2 regions of the Planococcus plakortidis genome follow, and region 2 is predicted to be linked to the other one. Evidence: a T-box and tRNA genes for the amino acid it is inferred to sense, from the RefSeq annotation. Region 2 holds a T-box; the other holds one or more tRNA genes.

Region 1 (10,239 bases), 760 kb from region 2:
GCTTTCATAAGGCTGTTCGAAATCGATGCCCAACGGTTCACGGAACGGCACATTCAAATGCACTGGACCCTTGGGTGCACTTTCAGCCATGGCTGCTGCACGCCCCAAATGACGCTTTAAAAAGTCCAACCGGTTGCCTTGTTCGGGCAAGGGCAGATCAGCTGACCACTTGACATGGGAGCCGAACAAATTGATCTGATTGATCGCTTGCGGAGCCCCAACTTCACGAAGCTCGTGCGGGCGATCCGCTGTAATTACGAGAAGCGGCACACGCGCATAATAGGCTTCTACAATCGCTGGGAAATAATTGGCTGCCGCAGTCCCTGATGTACAAATCAAAACAACTGGGCTGTTTGAAGCTTTTGCCAAGCCAAGCGCGTAAAACCCAGCCGAACGTTCGTCTATTTGACGATACGTCTTTATCCCCTCTTGTTTCATAAAAGCGTAAGCAAGAGGCGTCGAACGGGAACCTGGACTGATGACTGCTTTTTTTACCCCTGCGTGCATCAGCGAATGGGTAAACGTCGAAACATATTCAGTTAAAAACTCACGATTCGTCATGCAAATTTCCTCCCAATACACGAAGCATCGGGCGGAACTTCACCCATGTTTCATCATATTCAGCTTGTGGAGTAGAATCCGCCACAATGCCGCCGCCCGCGAATAAATAGGCTTTATCCCCGTCAAGTAAAGCCGAACGAATCGCTACGGCAAATTCGCCATCGCCTTTTGCATCAATCCAACCGATTGGCGCCGCATAATACCCTCTATTTAATGGTTCATACGAGCGAATTAAACTCAATGCCTGCTGTTTCGGCTCACCGCCAAGTGCCGGCGTCGGATGCAGCGCTTCGACTAGATCCAATAGTGAGCTCCCATTTTTCAGCTCGCCTTCAACGGGCGTATACAAATGCTGTATATCCCGAATTTTCATCAATTTAGGATTTTGCGGAATGCGCGGACTCGAACAATGTTCCTGGAATACATTGCCGATCATCTGTACAACATAATGATGCTCAGAACGGTTTTTCGAATCATCCAATAAGGCTTGCCCCAATGCTTCATCCTGTTCAACCGATTGGCCGCGGGGTGTAGAGCCTGCTAAACATGTAGACAATGCCTTTTGCTGTTCCACTTTCACAAGGCGCTCTGGAGTCGCCCCGAAGAAGAATTGTTTGCCGGCTTCAAGGCCAAACAAAAAGCTTTCTGGTTGTTCATTAGCTGCCTGGTAAAGAGCTGAGGCCGGTGCTAAAGCTTCTTTAAAACCAAGCTCCAGCGCTCTTGCGATAACCACTTTTTCAACTTCCCCTGCACGGATTACATCTGTCACCTTTTCAATGGACCGCATATATTCTTCTTTTTTCAGTTCCTTCTTGTTCGAAACTGTGGGTTTTTGATACGCCTTTGGTTCTGAAACTTGCGCACCGTGAATCAGCCGGTCGCGTTCTTTCCGTAACGCTTCAAAATCCATAAAACTATTTGGCTGCTTAGTGATCAAATGAACGCTGACATACGCTTGTTCACCTTTAATAATAAGCTGAAACGTCGGCACAGCAAAATAAGCCTGAGGGAAATTACGCCACCCGCTCGGCTGATTGTTCAAAGGATCAAATGAAAAACCGCCAAATAACACTGGTTGCACTGCTGTTTCTTCATTTACCAATTGGGCACTTAAAGCTTTCCAATCCTTCTGGATGCTGCTGAAACGTCCTTTATAATCATCAGCGGTCAGCACATAAGCATGTCCAAGGCCGACCATCGTAAAGGATTTCTCGCGGTTCTGCCAAAACATCCTCTTGCCTTCGTATTGTTCCTGCCCCGCTTCAAAAAATGCCAAAGCGGACATGGTTGATACTTCAATGGTTTCTGTATAGAAACGGTACCCGCTAAAGCGGTTCGCTTCCATTTGTTCAGTTGATGAATACGGTTGTGAATTCACCGGATTACCTCCGTTTACTGCAGCGTCAATTTGCTGCGATACATTTTAATCTCTATCTTCTATCATACCCCTTTCTCTGGATTTCAGCACAACATATGCTGTAAATCTCTACGTTTTGGAGTACAATGTAGGTTGGAAAGAAATGAATAGGAGAGATAGAAATGACACATTCCATACAAGCCGACAGTGGGTGGCGCGTCTGGTGGCAACTCACACGTCCCCATACTTTAACGGCATCTTTTGCCCCTGTATTTCTGGGGACAATGATCGCAATCCATTATACGGCTTTAGACTGGGCGCTGTTCCTGGCCATGCTGATTGCGAGCTTGCTGATTCAAGCAGCAACCAATATGTTTAATGAGTACTATGATTACGCGAGAGGACTCGATACTAAAGAATCTGTCGGCATCGGAGGCGCTATCGTCCGAAATGGTGTTTCGCCTAAAACCGTTTTAGTACTAGCATTCCTGCTTTATGCCATCTCTGCGATACTCGGGCTCTATATTGCAGCTTCTACCAGTTGGTGGCTATTGGCAGTCGGGGGCATTGGCATGTTAGTCGGTTACTTTTATACCGGAGGCCCATACCCTATTGCTTACACGCCATTAGGTGAATTGTTTTCTGGATTGTTTATGGGCTTCCTTATTGTAATCGTCGCTTTTTATATCCAAACAGAAACCATTACCTCTACCGCTATTATGTTGGCTGTCCCTAGCACTTTGCTCGTAGCAGCCATTATGATGGCCAATAATATCCGAGACATGGATGGAGATAAAAAAAGCGGACGGCGTACTTTGGCTATATTGACTGGCAGACCGGCTGCAGTTACCATTTTTATGTGGTTCTTTATCTTATCTTATGCTTGGATTATCTCATTGGTATTGCTCGGTATTGTTACACCTTGGGCTTTATTGGTGTTACTGAGTGTTATTAAGCCCTTGAAAGTAATTATGACTTTTAAGCGCTACACAGAACCACTACAAGTAATGCCTGCTATGAAAGACACGGGAATCACGAATACATTGTTCACCTTCCTGCTGGCAATAGGTCTACTAGTAGATTATTTTTTATCTTAATATCTAAAAGCTGATGGCAATTGGGGCCATCAGCTTTTTATTATAGGGATAGTTATAGGAAGTCTAATTTGAAATAAGAATGGTGAAAACATCTTAATTGCGATATATTGTATATAATATATGTTAAAGGGGTTTTCTTATGAAACCAATTTTATTTGGACTTGCAGGAGCAATGTTTTTTGCAGTCACATTTATTATTAATGCTTTAATGGAAGCTCAAGGAGGGCATTGGGTTTGGAGTGCGTCCTTGCGCTATCTGTTTATGATCCCTTTCCTCCTATTAATTGTCGTACTTAGGGGTAATTTACTTCCGCTCCTCCATGAAATGAAAAAACATAAGGTGAAATGGTTATTGTGGAGCTTCATAGGATTCGGTCTTTTTTACGCTCCCTTGTGTTTTGCAGCAGCATACTCCCCAGGATGGCTAATAGCTGGAACTTGGCAATTTACAATCATCGCTGGAACTTTACTGGCTCCTCTTTTTTTCCTCAAAATACATATATCCGGCCAAACTGTCATGCACAGACAACACATACCGATTAAAGCCTTGTTATTTTCAACTATCATCCTAGCAGGAATAGCACTTCTTCAGCTTGATCACCTTACTAATGTCACTACTTTCACATTATTGCTTGGGTTAGTGCCCGTTTTAATTGCAGCTTTCGCTTATCCACTTGGCAATAGAAAAATGATGGAAGTTTGTGAAGATCGGCTAGATGCATATCAACGGGTTCTTGGAATGACAATTGCCAGTCTGCCTCTTTGGTTGATTCTTTCTATTTATGGCTTTTTAACAACTGGATTGCCTTCTAACGCTCAAACTTATCAATCTTTGATTGTTGCCATCAGTTCAGGAGTAATAGCGACTGTTCTATTTTTTATGGCAACCGATATGGTCAGAAATAACATGTCAAAACTTGCCGCAGTGGAAGCTACACAATCTTTGGAAGTCATATTTGCATTAATTGGTGAATTTTTTCTACTAAGCATTGCATTCCCTTCTTCAATAGCATTAATTGGTTTAACCATGGTAATAGTAGGAATGGCAATACATAGTTTCACGTCACATAGTGAACAAAAAATAGAGAAAGAAAAAAGCGCCATGCATATGAATGCATGACGCTTTTCTAATATGACCCCTACGGGATTCGAACCCGTGTTACCGCCGTGAAAGGGCGGTGTCTTAACCGCTTGACCAAGGGGCCAAATACTGGCGGAGAAGGAGGGATTTGAACCCTCGCGCCGGTGTTACCGACCTACACCCTTAGCAGGGGCGCCTCTTCAGCCACTTGAGTACTTCCCCAGTATGGCTCCGAAGGTAGGACTCGAACCTACGACCATCGCATTAACAGTGCGGTGCTCTACCACTGAGCTACTTCGGAAAAATGGTGGGCCTAAGTGGACTCGAACCACCGACCTCACGCTTATCAGGCGTGCGCTCTAACCAGCTGAGCTATAGGCCCATTTGGAGCGGGTGAAGGGAATCGAACCCTCATCATCAGCTTGGAAGGCTGAGGTTTTACCACTAAACTACACCCGCAATATGGTGGGTCAGGACGGAATCGAACCGCCGACACTTAGAGCTTCAATCTAATGCTCTACCAACTGAGCTACTGACCCATATTATTTATAAAATGGCGGTCCCGACCGGGATCGAACCGGCGATCTCCTGCGTGACAGGCAGGCATGTTAACCGCTACACCACGGGACCATTTGGTTGCGGGGGCAGGATTTGAACCTGCGACCTTTGGGTTATGAGCCCAACGAGCTACCGAACTGCTCCACCCCGCGATAATAATATTGAAGAAAAATTGTCCACTCATTTTTAATAATGGAGGAGGAAGAGGGATTCGAACCCCCGCGGGATTTGACTCCCCTGTCGGTTTTAAAGACCGATCCCTTCAGCCAAACTTGGGTATTCCTCCGTGATAAACATTAAATGGTGGACCTTGCAGGACTCGAACCTGCGACCGGACGGTTATGAGCCGTCTGCTCTAACCAACTGAGCTAAAGGTCCTAAAAAAGTGGCGGCAGAGGGGATCGAACCCCCGACCTTACGGGTATGAACCGTACGCTCTAGCCAGCTGAGCTACGCCGCCAGGATCTTTATGTTGTATAAGTTGGTGGAGCCTAGCGGGATCGAACCGCTGACCTCCTGCGTGCAAGGCAGGCGCTCTCCCAGCTGAGCTAAGGCCCCATAAAGTGGTCGGGAAGACAGGATTCGAACCTGCGACCCCTTGGTCCCAAACCAAGTGCTCTACCAAGCTGAGCTACTTCCCGACTAAATAGGATGATGACAAAAATATGGCGCGCCCGAGAGGACTCGAACCTCTAACCGCTTGATTCGTAGTCAAGTACTCTATCCAATTGAGCTACGGGCGCATAATATAAAATTTTATAAAACAGTTGGTGCCGAGGACCGGAATCGAACCGGTACGGTAGTCACCTACCGCAGGATTTTAAGTCCTGTGCGTCTGCCAGTTCCGCCACCCCGGCGGGGCAATGGACAGATAAAAAATTGGAGCGGAAGACGGGGGTCGAACCCGCGACCTCCACCTTGGCAAGGTGGCGTTCTACCACTGAACTACTTCCGCTTGGTGCGGGTGAAGGGAGTCGAACCCCCACGCCCGAAGGCGCTAGATCCTAAGTCTAGTGCGTCTGCCAGTTCCGCCACACCCGCGTGGCAATTATAAAATTGAAATGGTGAGCCATGAAGGATTCGAACCTTCGACCCTCTGATTAAAAGTCAGATGCTCTACCAACTGAGCTAATGGCTCAAATATGAGTGGTGCCGGAGAAAGGACTTGAACCCTCAACCTACTGATTACAAGTCAGTTGCTCTACCAGTTGAGCTACTCCGGCATAGAGTAAAATGGTGGAGGATGACGGGATCGAACCGCCGACCCTCTGCTTGTAAGGCAGATGCTCTCCCAGCTGAGCTAATCCTCCATATGTATGCCCAGCGACGTCCTACTCTCACAGGGGGAGACCCCCAACTACCATCGGCGCAAAAGAGCTTAACTTCCGTGTTCGGGATGGGAACGGGTGTGGCCTCTTTGCCATCATCACTGGACTATAAGGTTTTTGAAAGACAAGTTTTATTATACCAACTCTGGTGAGTTTTACAAGTCTTTTTTTGCTCACAGGCAAAAAATCTTGTTCTTTCAAAACTGGATAAATCGACATTGTGGGAAACGTGCGTTTCAGTTTGTTGGTTAAGTCCTCGATCGATTAGTATTCGTCAGCTGCACGTGTCGCCACGCTTCCACCCCGAACCTATCTACCTCATCGTCTTTGAGGGATCTTACTTGCTTGCGCAATGGGAAATCTCATCTTGAGGGGGGCTTCGTGCTTAGATGCTTTCAGCACTTATCCCGGCCACACATAGCTACCCAGCGATGCTCTTGGCAGAACAACTGGTACACCAGCGGTGTGTCCATCCCGGTCCTCTCGTACTAAGGACAGCTCCTCTCAAATTTCCTGCGCCCGCGACGGATAGGGACCGAACTGTCTCACGACGTTCTGAACCCAGCTCGCGTACCGCTTTAATGGGCGAACAGCCCAACCCTTGGGACCGACTACAGCCCCAGGATGCGATGAGCCGACATCGAGGTGCCAAACCTCCCCGTCGATGTGGACTCTTGGGGGAGATAAGCCTGTTATCCCCGGGGTAGCTTTTATCCGTTGAGCGATGGCCCTTCCATGCGGAACCACCGGATCACTAAGTCCGTCTTTCGACCCTGCTCGACCTGTCCGTCTCGCAGTCAAGCTCCCTTGTGCCTTTACACTCTGCGAATGATTTCCAACCATTCTGAGGGAACCTTTGAGCGCCTCCGTTACTCTTTAGGAGGCGACCGCCCCAGTCAAACTGCCCGCCTGACACTGTCTCCCAAGCCGCTTAGGCTTGTGGGTTAGAAGTTCAATACAACCAGGGTAGTATCCCACCGACGCCTCCCCCGAAGCTGGCGCTCCGGGTTCTCTGGCTCCTACCTATCCTGTACAAGTTGCACCAAAATTCAATATCAGGCTACAGTAAAGCTCCACGGGGTCTTTCCGTCCTGTCGCGGGTAACCTGCATCTTCACAGGTACTATAATTTCACCGAGTCTCTCGTTGAGACAGTGCCCAGATCGTTACGCCTTTCGTGCGGGTCGGAACTTACCCGACAAGGAATTTCGCTACCTTAGGACCGTTATAGTTACGGCCGCCGTTTACTGGGGCTTCGGTTCGCACCTTCGCTTGCGCTAAGCACTCCCCTTAACCTTCCAGCACCGGGCAGGCGTCAGCCCCTATACGTCACCTTACGGTTTTGCAGAGACCTGTGTTTTTGCTAAACAGTCGCCTGGGCCTATTCACTGCGGCTCTCTCGGGCTATTCACCCTACCAGAGCACCCCTTCTCCCGAAGTTACGGGGTCATTTTGCCGAGTTCCTTAACGAGAGTTCACTCGCTCACCTTAGAATTCTCTTCTCGCCTACCTGTGTCGGTTTGCGGTACGGGCACCTCCCGCCTCGCTAGAGGCTTTTCTTGGCAGTGTGAAATCAGGGACTCTGAGGTCAAACCTCTTGCCATCACTGCTTGATGTATACAGAAACGGGATTTTCCTCGTTTCTCATCTCACAACTTGGACGTGCACAACCAACGGCACGCTCACCCTATCCTTCTGCGTCCCCCCATTACTCAAACGGCGGGGAGGTGGTACAGGAATATCAACCTGTTGTCCATCGTCTACGCCTATCGGCCTCGACTTAGGTCCCGACTAACCCTGAGCGGACGAGCCTTCCTCAGGAAACCTTAGGCATTCGGTGGACGGGATTCTCACCCGTCTTTCGTTACTCATACCGGCATTCTCACTTCTAAGCGCTCCACCAGTCCTTCCGGTCTGACTTCACCGCCCTTAGAACGCTCTCCTACCACGGACATCTCAGATGTCCATCCACAGCTTCGGTAATCCGTTTAGCCCCGGTACATTTTCGGCGCAGTGTCACTCGACCAGTGAGCTATTACGCACTCTTTAAATGATGGCTGCTTCTAAGCCAACATCCTGGTTGTCTAAGCAACGCCACATCCTTTTCCACTTAACGGATATTTGGGGACCTTAGCTGGTGGTCTGGGCTGTTTCCCTCTTGACTACGGATCTTATCACTCGCAGTCTGACTCCCAAGCATAAATCACTGGCATTCGGAGTTTGTCTGAATTCGGTAACCCGGGATGGGCCCCTAGTCCAAACAGTGCTCTACCTCCAGGATTCTCTATCTTGAGGCTAGCCCTAAAGCTATTTCGGAGAGAACCAGCTATCTCCAGGTTCGATTGGAATTTCTCCGCTACCCACACCTCATCCCCGCACTTTTCAACGTGCGTGGGTTCGGGCCTCCAGTAAGTGTTACCTTACCTTCACCCTGGACATGGGTAGATCACCTGGTTTCGGGTCTACAACTGCATACTCATTCGCCCTGTTCAGACTCGCTTTCGCTGCGGCTCCGGCTTCTCACCTTAACCTTGCATGCAATCGTAACTCGCCGGTTCATTCTACAAAAGGCACGCTATCACCCATTAACGGGCTCTAACTACTTGTAGGCACACGGTTTCAGGATCTCTTTCACTCCCCTTCCGGGGTGCTTTTCACCTTTCCCTCACGGTACTGGTTCACTATCGGTCACTAGGGAGTATTTAGCCTTGGGAGATGGTCCTCCCGGATTCCGACGGAATTTCACGTGTTCCGCCGTACTCAGGATCCACTCTGGAGGGAATGCACTTTCAGCTACGGGGCTCTTACCCTGTCTCGCGGACCGTTCCAGGTCGCTTCGCCTAATCCATTCCTTTGTAACTCCGTATAGAGTGTCCTACAACCCCAGAAGGCAAGCCTTCTGGTTTGGGCTGTTCCCGTTTCGCTCGCCGCTACTTGGGGAATCGCATTTGCTTTCTCTTCCTTCAGGTACTTAGATGTTTCAGTTCCCTGAGTCTGCCTTCTCATGTGCTATGAATTCACACATGGATACTGCTCCATTACGAACAGTGGGTTTCCCCATTCGGAAATCCCCGGATCACAGCTCACTTACAGCTCCCCGAGGCATATCGGTGTTAGTGCCGTCCTTCTTCGGCTCCTAGTGCCAAGGCATCCACCGTGCGCCCTTATTAACTTAACCACTGAAGGTCAAACAATAAGTTGATCGCTTGAGGCGATCACGCTACTTGATGCTTGTTTCTTAATCAATGTCGATCTATCCAGTTTTCAAAGAACAAGTCTGAAAGCCAATCCTTGCGGAGTGAACCTTCAAAACTGAACGCAAAACGTCAACCCGAACGAAGTTCGGTTCCGATATTATCCTTAGAAAGGAGGTGATCCAGCCGCACCTTCCGATACGGCTACCTTGTTACGACTTCACCCCAATCATCTGTCCCACCTTCGGCGGCTGGCTCCCATAAGGGTTACCCCACCGACTTCGGGTGTTACAAACTCTCGTGGTGTGACGGGCGGTGTGTACAAGGCCCGGGAACGTATTCACCGCGGCATGCTGATCCGCGATTACTAGCGATTCCGGCTTCATGCAGGCGAGTTGCAGCCTGCAATCCGAACTGAGAACGGTTTTCTGGGATTGGCTCCCCCTCGCGGGTTCGCGACCCTTTGTACCGTCCATTGTAGCACGTGTGTAGCCCAGGTCATAAGGGGCATGATGATTTGACGTCATCCCCACCTTCCTCCGGTTTGTCACCGGCAGTCACCTTAGAGTGCCCAACTGAATGCTGGCAACTAAGATCAAGGGTTGCGCTCGTTGCGGGACTTAACCCAACATCTCACGACACGAGCTGACGACAACCATGCACCACCTGTCACCGCTGTCCCCGAAGGGAAAGCCTTGTCTCCAAGGCGGTCAGCGGGATGTCAAGACCTGGTAAGGTTCTTCGCGTTGCTTCGAATTAAACCACATGCTCCACCGCTTGTGCGGGCCCCCGTCAATTCCTTTGAGTTTCAGCCTTGCGGCCGTACTCCCCAGGCGGAGTGCTTAATGCGTTAGCTGCAGCACTAAGGGGCGGAAACCCCCTAACACTTAGCACTCATCGTTTACGGCGTGGACTACCAGGGTATCTAATCCTGTTTGCTCCCCACGCTTTCGCGCCTCAGCGTCAGTTACAGACCAGAAAGTCGCCTTCGCCACTGGTGTTCCTCCACATCTCTACGCATTTCACCGCTACACGTGGAATTCCACTTTCCTCTTCTGCACTCA
Region 2 (10,239 bases):
TCTGGTGCGTACGGCCGGTTTCAAGCCGGCATTCCACCAATGTGAAATTGCCGAAACGCTCAAGTACGGTGAAATGCGTCACCGCATGCTTGCCTTTATCGACAACGGCCATCTTCTGGCGTTCCTTCGGGTCGCGTGCGATCGGTGCATCGATGGTGCCTTTATCATGGGCGATATGTCCATGGACAAGCGCGATGTATTTGCGCGTCACGGATTTTTCGACCAATTGCTCTACCAAAGAAGCATGCGCAAGGTCGTTTTTCGCAACCATCAACAAGCCCGACGTGTCTTTATCGATGCGGTGGACGATCCCCGGGCGCACCACGCCGTTGATGCCGGACAAGTCGGTGCAATGGTACATGAGGCCATTGACGAGCGTGCCGCTCGCGTGTCCCGGTGCCGGATGGACGACCATGCCTTTCGGTTTGTTGACGACGAGCACGTCTTCATCTTCGTAGACGATATCGAGATCCAGGTTTTCCGGTTCTGCATCCAATTCTTCCAATAGCGGCGGCGTGATGAGGATCTCGTCTTCCAGGCGCACTTTGTAATTGGGCTTCACCGTTTCACCGTTCACTTTGATATGGCCATCTTTGACCCAATTGCTGATCTGTGAGCGCGACCATTCCTCATCGACTGCAGAGATCACTTTGTCGATGCGTTCGCCTTTTTGTTCTTCTGTAATGTTTATTGTCAATTCTTCCATTAAGACACCTTTTTCTTTTGTTGTTTTTCATCCATGATCACGAAAATGACCATTAAGACGACCCCAATGGTCAATGCAGCATCCGCAACATTGAAGATCGGAAAGTCATAATTGATTACTGGAATCAGCACATCGACAAAATCGACGACTTCACCACGGTACATCCGGTCGATGAAATTACCGATTGCGCCTCCTAGTAGCACCATCAGCGCTAATTGAAACAGCGGCTGTCCGCCGGCATGCTTATGGAAATAATAAAGAATCGCCACAATCACTACGATAGTGATGACGGCAAATAGCCACATTTGCCCTTCGAGCATCCCCCACGCCGCGCCGCGGTTGCGGTGGGAAAGCCATCCGAGATACGGTTCGAGCACAGGAATCCGTTCCCCGAGCTCCATATTTTTGACGACCAGCCATTTGGTCCATTGATCCAATGCAATAATCAGTAAAGCAATCCCATAATAAATCACTTGTAGTTCCCCCGTCATTCATCAGTCTATTCATTTTAACACAGAGCAGGCGAAAAAAGAAAAAGTCCGAAAGCCGGATAACCGGCTTTCGGACCGTTCAAGCTCAAGCGTATTCGATTTCAACGACTTCCGCACAACGCGGGCAAAGTTCCGGATGTGCTTCCGATTCGCCGACATGCTTGGAGATCGTCCAGCAGCGGCCGCATTTCTCGCCTTGTGCTTTTTCGACGACGACTGACACTTCGTCAAGTGACAGCGCATTTTCCGGTGCTTGTTCTCTCGCCCCGCCGAATTCGTATTCGGAAACGATGAACAATTGCGCGAGGTTCGAATCGATCGCCGGCAATAAGTTCGCCAATTCGTCACTTGCGTAGAGCGTCACTTTCGCTTCGAGCGATTTCCCGATCGTTTTCGCAGCACGCGCTTCTTCCAATGCTTTCAAGACATCGTCGCGGACGTCCATGAAGCGTCCCCATTTCTCTTCAAGATCCTTGAACTCAGGACGCTCCACTGCCTCAGGGAAGTCGGTCAATTGGACGCTTTCTTCTGAAGCGGAATCCAAGTACGACCACATTTCATCCGCTGTATGCGGGAGGATCGGGGATGCCAGCTTGACGAGCGCCATCAAGCTGTCGAACATCACGGTCTGCATCGCACGGCGGTGCGGGTGGTCCGCGCGTTCGATATAGACGACATCTTTTGCGACATCAAGGTAGAATGAGCTAAGATCATTTGCGCAATAACTGTTCAGCGCATGGTAGACAGAGGAGAATTCATAATTCTCGTAGCCTTTAGTAGCCGTATCGATCAGTTTGTTCAATTTCATGGCCATATACTGGTCCATCTCGCGCATGTCTTCAAACGGCACGCGGTTTGTTTTCTCATCGAAATCAGCCAAGTTGCCGTGAAGGAATTTCAGCGTGTTGCGGATCTTGCGGTACACTTCAGACACTTGCTTGAAGTTATCATCCGATACGCGCACATCCGCCGTGTAATCGACAGAAGAAACCCATAGGCGCAGGATATCCGCTCCCATTTGGTTCATCACTTTTGCCGGCACGATGACGTTGCCGAGCGATTTGCTCATCTTGCGGCCGTTGCCGTCCAATGTAAAGCCGTGGCTCAAGACGCCTTTATACGGAGCGATGCCGTTGATGGCGACACTCGTCGTAAGCGATGAGTTGAACCAGCCGCGGTATTGATCGGAGCCTTCCAGGTACAGGTCTGCCGGATACTGCAGGTCTTCGCGCTCATCAAGCACCGCCTGATGGGATGATCCTGAATCGAACCAAACATCCATGATGTCCATTTCTTTCGTGAAGATGCCGTTCGGGCTGCTCGGGTGTGTAAAGCCTTCCGGCAATAGTTCAGCTGCTGTACGCTCGAACCAGATGTTCGATCCGTGTTCGCGGAAGAGATCCGCGATATGTGCAATCGTTTCTTCCGTGATGACCGGGTCGCCGTTTTCCGCATAGAATACCGGAATCGGCACGCCCCACACGCGCTGGCGGGAAATGTTCCAGTCACCGCGGTCACGCAGCATATTGTAAAGGCGTGTTTCACCCCATGCTGGCGTGAACTCCGTCTCGTCGATCGCTTTTAGGATCTGGTCGCGGAACGCATCGATCGATACGAACCATTGCGCCGTCGCCCGGTAGATGACCGGTTTTTTCGTGCGCCAGTCATGCGGGTATGAGTGGGTGATGAACGTCAAGGCTTCCAAGGCACCTGCCTCGTCGAGCGCTTCTGTGATCGATTTATTCGCTTTGTCGTAGAACTCACCGGCAAACCCTGGCGCTTCCTCTGTCATGACGCCGCGCTCATCGACCGGGCATAGAACATCCAAGCCATATTTCTTGCCGATCAAAAAGTCATCTTCCCCGTGTCCAGGAGCGGTGTGGACGCAGCCCGTACCGGAATCGGTCGTGACGTGCTCGCCGAGCATGACGAGTGACGTACGGTCATACAATGGGTGTTTCGCCTCGATATGTTCCAGTTCCTGGCCTTTCACTGTGCGGACGACTTCATGATCCGTCCATTCCAGCTCTTTAGCCACTTCTTCAAGCAAATCTTTTGCGACGACGAATGTCGAACCGCCATGAGCAACTTCTACGTAATCCAAATCCGCATGGACAGAAATCCCGAGGTTGGCAGGGATTGTCCAAGGCGTTGTCGTCCAGATGACCAGCTTCGTGCCTTCATCCAAAACGCCCTTTCCGTCCGTTACAGGGAAGGATACATAGATTGATGGGGATTTTTTGTCGTGATACTCAATCTCCGCTTCAGCAAGTGAGGATTCACTTGACGGAGACCAGTAGACCGGCTTCAAGCCTTTATAGATATAGCCCTTATTCGCCATTTTGCCGAATACTTCGATCTGGCGTGCTTCGTAAGAAGGTTTCAACGTGACATATGGGTTTTCCCAGTCGCCTCGTACGCCAATGCGCTTGAATTGTGAGCGCTGGCTGTCGATCTGCTCGTAAGCATATTCTTCGCAAAGCTTGCGGAATTCAGCGAGCGACAACTCTTTGCGGTTGACCCCTTTATTGGTCAACGCCTGTTCGATCGGCAAGCCGTGCGTATCCCAGCCCGGCACATACGGGGCATGGTAGCCCATCATGCTGCGCGAGCGGACGATCATGTCTTTCAGGACTTTGTTCAAGGCATGTCCCATGTGGAGGTCGCCGTTTGCGTACGGAGGCCCGTCATGAAGCACGAAGAACGGGCGGCCTTTCGTGCGGTCCTGCACTTTTTTATAGATGTCCATTTCTTCCCATTTCTTTTGCATTTCAGGTTCCCGGTTCGGCAAATTGCCGCGCATCGGAAACTCGGTTTTCGGCATCAATAATGTATCTTTATAATCCATTTTCCATTCCTCCTGTAAGCATAATAAAAAGCCTCCCATCCCTGGAAAGGGACGAGAAGCTCGCGGTACCACCCTTGTTGCAGCTAAATGCTGCCAACTCGACACCGTAACGTGGCGGGGACGGGCCCGGTTACTTAGCGTTCACCGGTCCAGCTCAGGAGTGATTTTCCAAGACGGTCCCGCGCCAGGCTTCCACCGCCCCCGGCTCGCTCGATCGGATGTCCGTTTCGTACTGTCTCCATCATTGCGTTTATAAGTATGTCGTAATTATAGAAGCTGAATAGATCCCAGTCAAGAGCGGGCTTATTCCTTTGCAGCGCTTTCTGCTTCGTTCTTCTCGATCCGGTCAAGGTTTTCCGTGTCCAGATCGTATTCAAGCAAGGTATTCCAGTCTTCCGTCTCGATCAAATCCAGCTGCGCTTCCACCAGCATCTTGAAACGGTTGCGGAAAATCTTCGACTGCTTTTTCAATTCTTCGATTTCGGTCGCGATGCGGCGTGCTTTCGCAAGCGATTCATTGACGATGCGGTCTGCATTTTTCTCTGCTTCCTGCACAATCAGGTCTGCTTCTTTTTGTGCGTTGCGGCGGACTTCTTCGGACGCTTCCTGCGCCACGAAGATGGACTTCTGCAAAGTCGTTTCCAGATTGGTGAAATGACCCATGCGCTCGTCCGTGGATTTCATGCGCTCTTCCATCTCATTCCGTTCTTTGATGACTTTTTCGTAATCCTTCATGATTTGCTCGAGGAATTCATTGACCTCATCTTCTTGATAACCGCGGAATGCGCGGCTGAACTCTTTATTATGTATATCTAATGGTGATAAAGGCATCGTATCTCTCCTTACTCTCTGCATGTTTACACTCATTATACCTGTCATGGCGAGAAATTTCAGTACTATTCGCTACATTCGGCATGGATTTATTTTTTCAATTCCAATTTACCGACCTGCAGGCGGATCTTGTCCTTTTTCGTCCGCCCTTCGATTGCGATGATTTGCACGCGCCCAAGCCCTCGCGTCGAAATCAAATCGGATTCGTGCAGTTCGAACGAGACGCTTTCTTGGGCCGTCCAATTGACTTTCACTTTCCCCCCATTGATCAGCGCCGCCGCTTTTTGCCGGGAGATATTATAGACCGAGCTCATGACCGTATCCAGCCGCAGCGAACTGACCGTATGCGCCTGTTCCGTCCACTCCTCGATGACCGGGAGATAATCGGCGGGGTCGCCCACTTCTTCAAGCTGGACTTTCACTTTTCCGGCGCTCGTGAAATTGGCGCGCAAATACGGCGCGATTTCCGCCATCACTGCCAGTTGCACGATGCCGTCATCGATCCGGATGTCCCCGAACTTCCCTCTTTCCAATCCCAGCGACATGAGTGCGCCAAGAATGTCCGGATGTTTCAACGTCACGAATTTGGCGGGGTAGCGCAGCTCGAACATGGTGATTTGGAAATCCCTTTCTTCCGGCACATAATAGGAGGGATGCAACAGGACGCGTTGGCGCTCTGCCTGGCCGAACAAGCCGGAAGCAGCCATTTGCACATCACGCCCGCCGATCAGCGATTTGACGATGAAGCGCTGGCGCGGGTCCAGGAAATCCGTGAGTTTCGGCGCATACATATCTTCCACATCTTGCAGCCAGTCCGATGCCTGCTCGATAAATTGTTGTTCGTCTTTACGGAAATGCTGGAATATCTCTTCCATGGGCCGTTCCCTCCGGTTTCTTGGATTCGTTCATTGTCTAACTAGCATTCTACATAGTCTCGGAAAATCCCTTTCACCGTTCGCCCCAACTAAAAAAGACAGAGAACTGGATTCTCCGTCTTCTTATATCAGCTGGCGATTATTCAGCTTCTTATCAGAGAAGGTACTGCGCCAATGTGATGATGCCTTGGCTCGCGAGGCTCAAAGTGAAAATGGCCACAATCGGCGAGATATCGATCATGCCGATCGGCGGGATGAAGCGGCGGAAAATATCCAGATACGGATCCGTGATCCGTGAGATCATCTGCCCGAATGCGGACTCCTTGATGCTCGGCACCCAGCTCATGAAGACGCTGATGATCAGGATATAAAAGTAGATGTTTATTGCGCTTAGCAATAAGTTTACGATAAGATACATTCGATTTTAAGCACCTTTCTATTGTTGATCGTCGTGATAATAATCGGAGATGGCGCCATCGACTTCGACCGTGTCCGGCACACAAAGGAAAATGTCAGTGCCGATGCGCTGGATATCCCCTCCCAGTGCATAGACGGTGCCGCTCAGGAAATCGATGATCCGAAGGCCCTGGTCCCGTTCGATGCGCTGCAAGTTGACCACGACGGCCTGTTTCGTTTTCAAGCTTTCCGCGATGTCCTGTGCTTCTGCATAGACACGTGGTTCCGCCAAGCTGACTTTTGATGATGAAGCAGATGCATTCTGCAAATTGACTATATTCTGCACGGTAGGTTCCTCCAAATTCTCACGGCGTTCTTTCACTGGCTTCGGTGCTTTCGCCACTTTCTTCTGCGGCTGTTCGGCAGCTGCCGGGGCAGGCTTTTCATAGCGCTGCACAGGGCGCTGCTTGCGTTCCTCCTGGACGGGCTCTTCTTCGTACTCGTCCAGGTAAAAGAAATTCTTGAATTTATCTTTCATGCTCATCTTTCCGCCTCACTTTCCGACCCCACCAATGCGGTCCCGACGCGGACGAATGTCGCGCCTTCTTCAGCCGCAATCAGGTAATCATTCGACATGCCCATCGACAGTTCCGTACAAGGGGCATGCGCCCATTTCTTGGCTGCAACTTGCAGCTGCAAATCTTTCAAGCCTCTGAATGTAGCTCTTAATAGCGCTTCGTCCTCTGTATTCGGCGCCATGGTCATCAAGCCGACCACCTGTATCTTATCAAAATCCTTCAAGGATTCGATAAACGCGGGAACTTCCACAGGAGAAAATCCGCTTTTTGATTCCTCCCCCGAAACATTGACCTGGACAAAGCACTTGACGGGTTTATCGGCACGTTTCTGGATCTCTTTCGCCAAACTCAGGCGGTCCAGTGAATGGAGGTAATCGATGAGTCCGATCACTTCTTTGACTTTCCGTGACTGGAGAGAACCGATATAATGCCAACAAACATCCCCTTCAATCGATCCATGCTTCAGCTTAAGGCCTTCAGGACGATTTTCGCCGAGATGGCGGATGCCCGCATCGACGGCTTCCTGTGTTCTGTCGATTCCGACTTGTTTGGTGACTGCGACGATTTCAATGCCGCTATGGATTCGATTTAATGTATGGGCCATTTCTTCAAATTTCGGTTTAATCGCTTTCATATGCTCACAACTTTTCTATAGACGTTCACTTTATTGTACCAAGCTGGAGCTGAATTATCAATTCAGCCTGGCATTAAAACAACAAAGCCGGACAATTTTCAACAAAATTATGAATGGCAGAGGGCAAGTGATTCCGAAACTGGCTTTTCGCGTCCAAACATATAAAAAAACAGCTGCCGGATCGGCAGCTGTTTTCCTATTAACGGCGCTTTTGTCTGTTGCGCAGGAATGTCGGGATATCCAAAGCATCTTCACTTTGCTTATCCTGGCGCTGAGGCTCCTGGTTGTAATAAGGAGCCTGCTCTTCGCGGCGCTGTGACTGTTCTTCGCGGCGTGCTTCACGGATGGAAGGGGCCGGGTTTTGCTGTTGGATCGATTGGATGCGGTTTGCATTCAATCCGGATCCGCGTGGCGCGCGTCCAGCCGGGTTCAACAATTCTTCGTTAAAGCCGGTAGCGATGACCGTGACAACGATTTCGTCTTTCAAGTTGTCATTGATGACGGAACCGAAGATCATGTTCACTTCTTCATCCGATGCTGACGCGACGATATCGGCAGCTTCCTGTACCTCATACAGGCTCAAGTTCGATCCGCCTGTAATGTTCATGAGGACACCTTTTGCCCCATCGACAGATACTTCAAGCAACGGGCTCGATACTGCTTTTTTCGCAGCTTCAGCAGCACGGTTCTCTCCTGAAGAGACACCGATACCCATGAGTGCAGAGCCTTTGTTGGACATGATCGTTTTCACATCGGCAAAGTCAAGGTTGATAAGACCAGGAACTGCGATCAAATCAGAGATGCCTTGTACACCTTGGCGAAGAACATTATCCGCTTCACGGAATGCTTCTAGCATCGGCGTATTTTTGTCTACGATTTCAAGTAGGCGGTCGTTCGGGATAACGATCAATGTATCGACTGACTCTTTCATCGTTGCGATTCCGCCGATAGCCTGAGTTGAGCGCTTGCGCCCTTCGAATGTGAACGGGCGAGTAACGACGCCCACTGTCAAAGCGCCAAGTTCTTTGGCGATGCCTGCGATGACAGGTGCAGCACCCGTACCAGTGCCTCCGCCCATACCGGCAGTGACGAAGACCATATCGGCTCCGCGCAAAGCTTCTTCTATCTGTTCTTTGCTTTCTTCTGCTGCTTTTTTCCCGACATCCGGGTTAGCGCCAGCGCCAAGGCCGCGCGTCAATTTTCCGCCGATTTGCAGGCGTGTTTCCGCTTTCGAAAGGTTCAAGGCTTGCGCATCTGTGTTGACAGCGATGAATTCCACCCCTTGAACTCCATGTTCGATCATCCGGTTGACTGCGTTGTTTCCGCCGCCACCGACACCAATGACTTTAATTACGGCTAATGCATCGATATTTGTATCAAATTCCAACATTCTTTTTTCCTCCTAAGATTGCTCAGCTTTTGAACATAAGCCGGACACAATGATGATTTTATTCAAAAAAACGATCAAACATTTTTTTGGCTTTGCTTACGACACCTTCGTTATCCTGTTTCGGTTGTTTCGGCTGCTTTTGCTTTTTCGGCTGCTGCTCCACATACTCAGGTTTCTGCGAATGTGTCGCTGCTGAACTATGGCCGACGTTTCCGTAGAACAAATCTTCTGCGTAAGCGTATTGGATCAATCCGACCGCTGTTGTGTACTGCGGCTCGCGAACTCCGATGAATTCAGGCGTGAACAAGCGCACCCGCGTTTGGAGAATGCTTCTAGCCAGCTCTGGAAGGCCGTCCATTTTGGCCATTCCGCCTGTCAATACGACACCACCAGGCAGCTCATCGACGCCGAGGCGGTACAACTCATCTAAAATCAATTCGAAAAGTTCTTCCATGCGAACTCCGATTATTTCAGATATGTATTTTTGGCTGTATTGTTCTCTTGAATCCGAACCGATTACCGGCACTTCGAACACTTCTTCTTCAGAAGCATCATCAAAGAATGCGTGGCCGTGCTCAAGCTTGATTTTTTCAGCTTGCTCCGTCGGGGTTTTCAAAACGATCGACAAATCTTTCGTTACATGGTCGCCCCCGACTGGAATGACGGATGCTGCACGCAGGTGGCCATCGCGGAATACTGCGATGGAAGTCGAACCTCCACCGATATCGATACAGGCCGTTCCGTGGTTTTTTTCATCTTCTGTTAATGCGTAGCTTCCGGCTACGAGCGGCTGCACATAGATCTCGCGGATTTCAAGGCCGGCACGTTCAACGCAGCGCAACACATTGTGCAAGACCGTTTTCGAAGTCGTCACCATTGTACCATCCATTTCAAGTCGGATGCCGATCATGCCCCTTGGATCTTTGATCTCGCCCAAGTGGTCGACAACATATTCTTCAGGAATGATATTGACCAGCTCACGTTCTGGCGGGATCGACATCACTTGTGCCGCTTCCAAAACGCGTTCCAGATCCTCATCTGTAATTTCACGGTTCTCGCTGTTCACTGCAACGATGCCCTTAACCGGCTGCAATGCCACCTGGTTGGCCGGGATGCCCAGCACCACTTCGTGTATTTCCTTGCCGATCATGCGCTCTGCTTGGTCGACGGCTTTTTTAATGGACTGGACAGTTGCATCTATATCAACAATCGCACCTTTTTTGATTCCATTAGATTTGACGTTGCCCACGCCGATGACGTGCAACGATTTATTGGTCATTTCCCCGATCAATACTTTGACGGAGGAAGACCCGATATCCAAACTTACATATAATTCTGATTGACTCAACTCGTGGCACCTCCTTATAAAACTTCTCTACATTACATTCTATTGTAAAATACACACCTTGTCTAAGTAAAATAGCGAAACTTAGAAAATTTTCCTGCAATTCGTCAATTTGCCTCACCAAGCTTCTTTTTTTCGGCCCATT

Evidence for each region. A T-box is a leader RNA that pairs with one kind of tRNA and senses whether it is charged. The one in region 2 lies ahead of ileS (isoleucine--tRNA ligase), so its partner is inferred to be a tRNA-Ile.
Region 1: it encodes a tRNA-Ile, which carries the amino acid that the T-box ahead of ileS (isoleucine--tRNA ligase) is inferred to sense. The anticodon was not compared.

Annotation. Positions count from the first base shown of each region.
Region 1 covers NZ_CP016539.2:1,235,922-1,246,160, reverse strand. The annotation lists gene menD (2-succinyl-5-enolpyruvyl-6-hydroxy-3-cyclohexene-1-carboxylic-acid synthase) at 1-561, opposite strand, end outside; gene BBI15_RS06380 (isochorismate synthase) at 548-1,939, opposite strand; gene BBI15_RS06375 (1,4-dihydroxy-2-naphthoate polyprenyltransferase) at 2,101-3,015, shown strand; gene BBI15_RS06370 (DMT family transporter) at 3,155-4,135, shown strand; tRNA gene BBI15_RS06365 (tRNA-Glu) at 4,149-4,220, opposite strand; tRNA gene BBI15_RS06360 (tRNA-Ser) at 4,227-4,318, opposite strand; tRNA gene BBI15_RS06355 (tRNA-Asn) at 4,323-4,397, opposite strand; tRNA gene BBI15_RS06350 (tRNA-Ile) at 4,402-4,478, opposite strand; tRNA gene BBI15_RS06345 (tRNA-Gly) at 4,482-4,555, opposite strand; tRNA gene BBI15_RS06340 (tRNA-Phe) at 4,560-4,635, opposite strand; tRNA gene BBI15_RS06335 (tRNA-Asp) at 4,651-4,726, opposite strand; tRNA gene BBI15_RS06330 (tRNA-Met) at 4,730-4,806, opposite strand; tRNA gene BBI15_RS06325 (tRNA-Ile) at 4,956-5,032, opposite strand; tRNA gene BBI15_RS06320 (tRNA-Met) at 5,041-5,114, opposite strand; tRNA gene BBI15_RS06315 (tRNA-Ala) at 5,137-5,212, opposite strand; tRNA gene BBI15_RS06310 (tRNA-Pro) at 5,219-5,295, opposite strand; tRNA gene BBI15_RS06305 (tRNA-Arg) at 5,321-5,397, opposite strand; tRNA gene BBI15_RS06300 (tRNA-Leu) at 5,423-5,511, opposite strand; tRNA gene BBI15_RS06295 (tRNA-Gly) at 5,535-5,609, opposite strand; tRNA gene BBI15_RS06290 (tRNA-Leu) at 5,611-5,695, opposite strand; tRNA gene BBI15_RS06285 (tRNA-Lys) at 5,717-5,792, opposite strand; tRNA gene BBI15_RS06280 (tRNA-Thr) at 5,802-5,877, opposite strand; tRNA gene BBI15_RS06275 (tRNA-Val) at 5,889-5,964, opposite strand; rRNA gene rrf (5S ribosomal RNA) at 5,973-6,088, opposite strand; rRNA gene BBI15_RS06265 (23S ribosomal RNA) at 6,227-9,159, opposite strand; rRNA gene BBI15_RS06260 (16S ribosomal RNA) at 9,346-10,239, opposite strand, start outside.
Region 2 covers NZ_CP016539.2:1,997,295-2,007,533, forward strand. The annotation lists gene BBI15_RS10115 (RluA family pseudouridine synthase) at 1-706, opposite strand, end outside; gene lspA (signal peptidase II) at 706-1,179, opposite strand; gene ileS (isoleucine--tRNA ligase) at 1,283-4,045, opposite strand; T-box leader at 4,090-4,299, opposite strand; gene BBI15_RS10130 (DivIVA domain-containing protein) at 4,349-4,876, opposite strand; gene BBI15_RS10135 (YlmH family RNA-binding protein) at 4,966-5,751, opposite strand; gene BBI15_RS10140 (YggT family protein) at 5,906-6,169, opposite strand; gene BBI15_RS10145 (cell division protein SepF) at 6,188-6,691, opposite strand; gene BBI15_RS10150 (YggS family pyridoxal phosphate-dependent enzyme) at 6,688-7,359, opposite strand; gene ftsZ (cell division protein FtsZ) at 7,559-8,749, opposite strand; gene ftsA (cell division protein FtsA) at 8,808-10,097, opposite strand; gene BBI15_RS10165 (small basic family protein) at 10,202-10,239, opposite strand, start outside.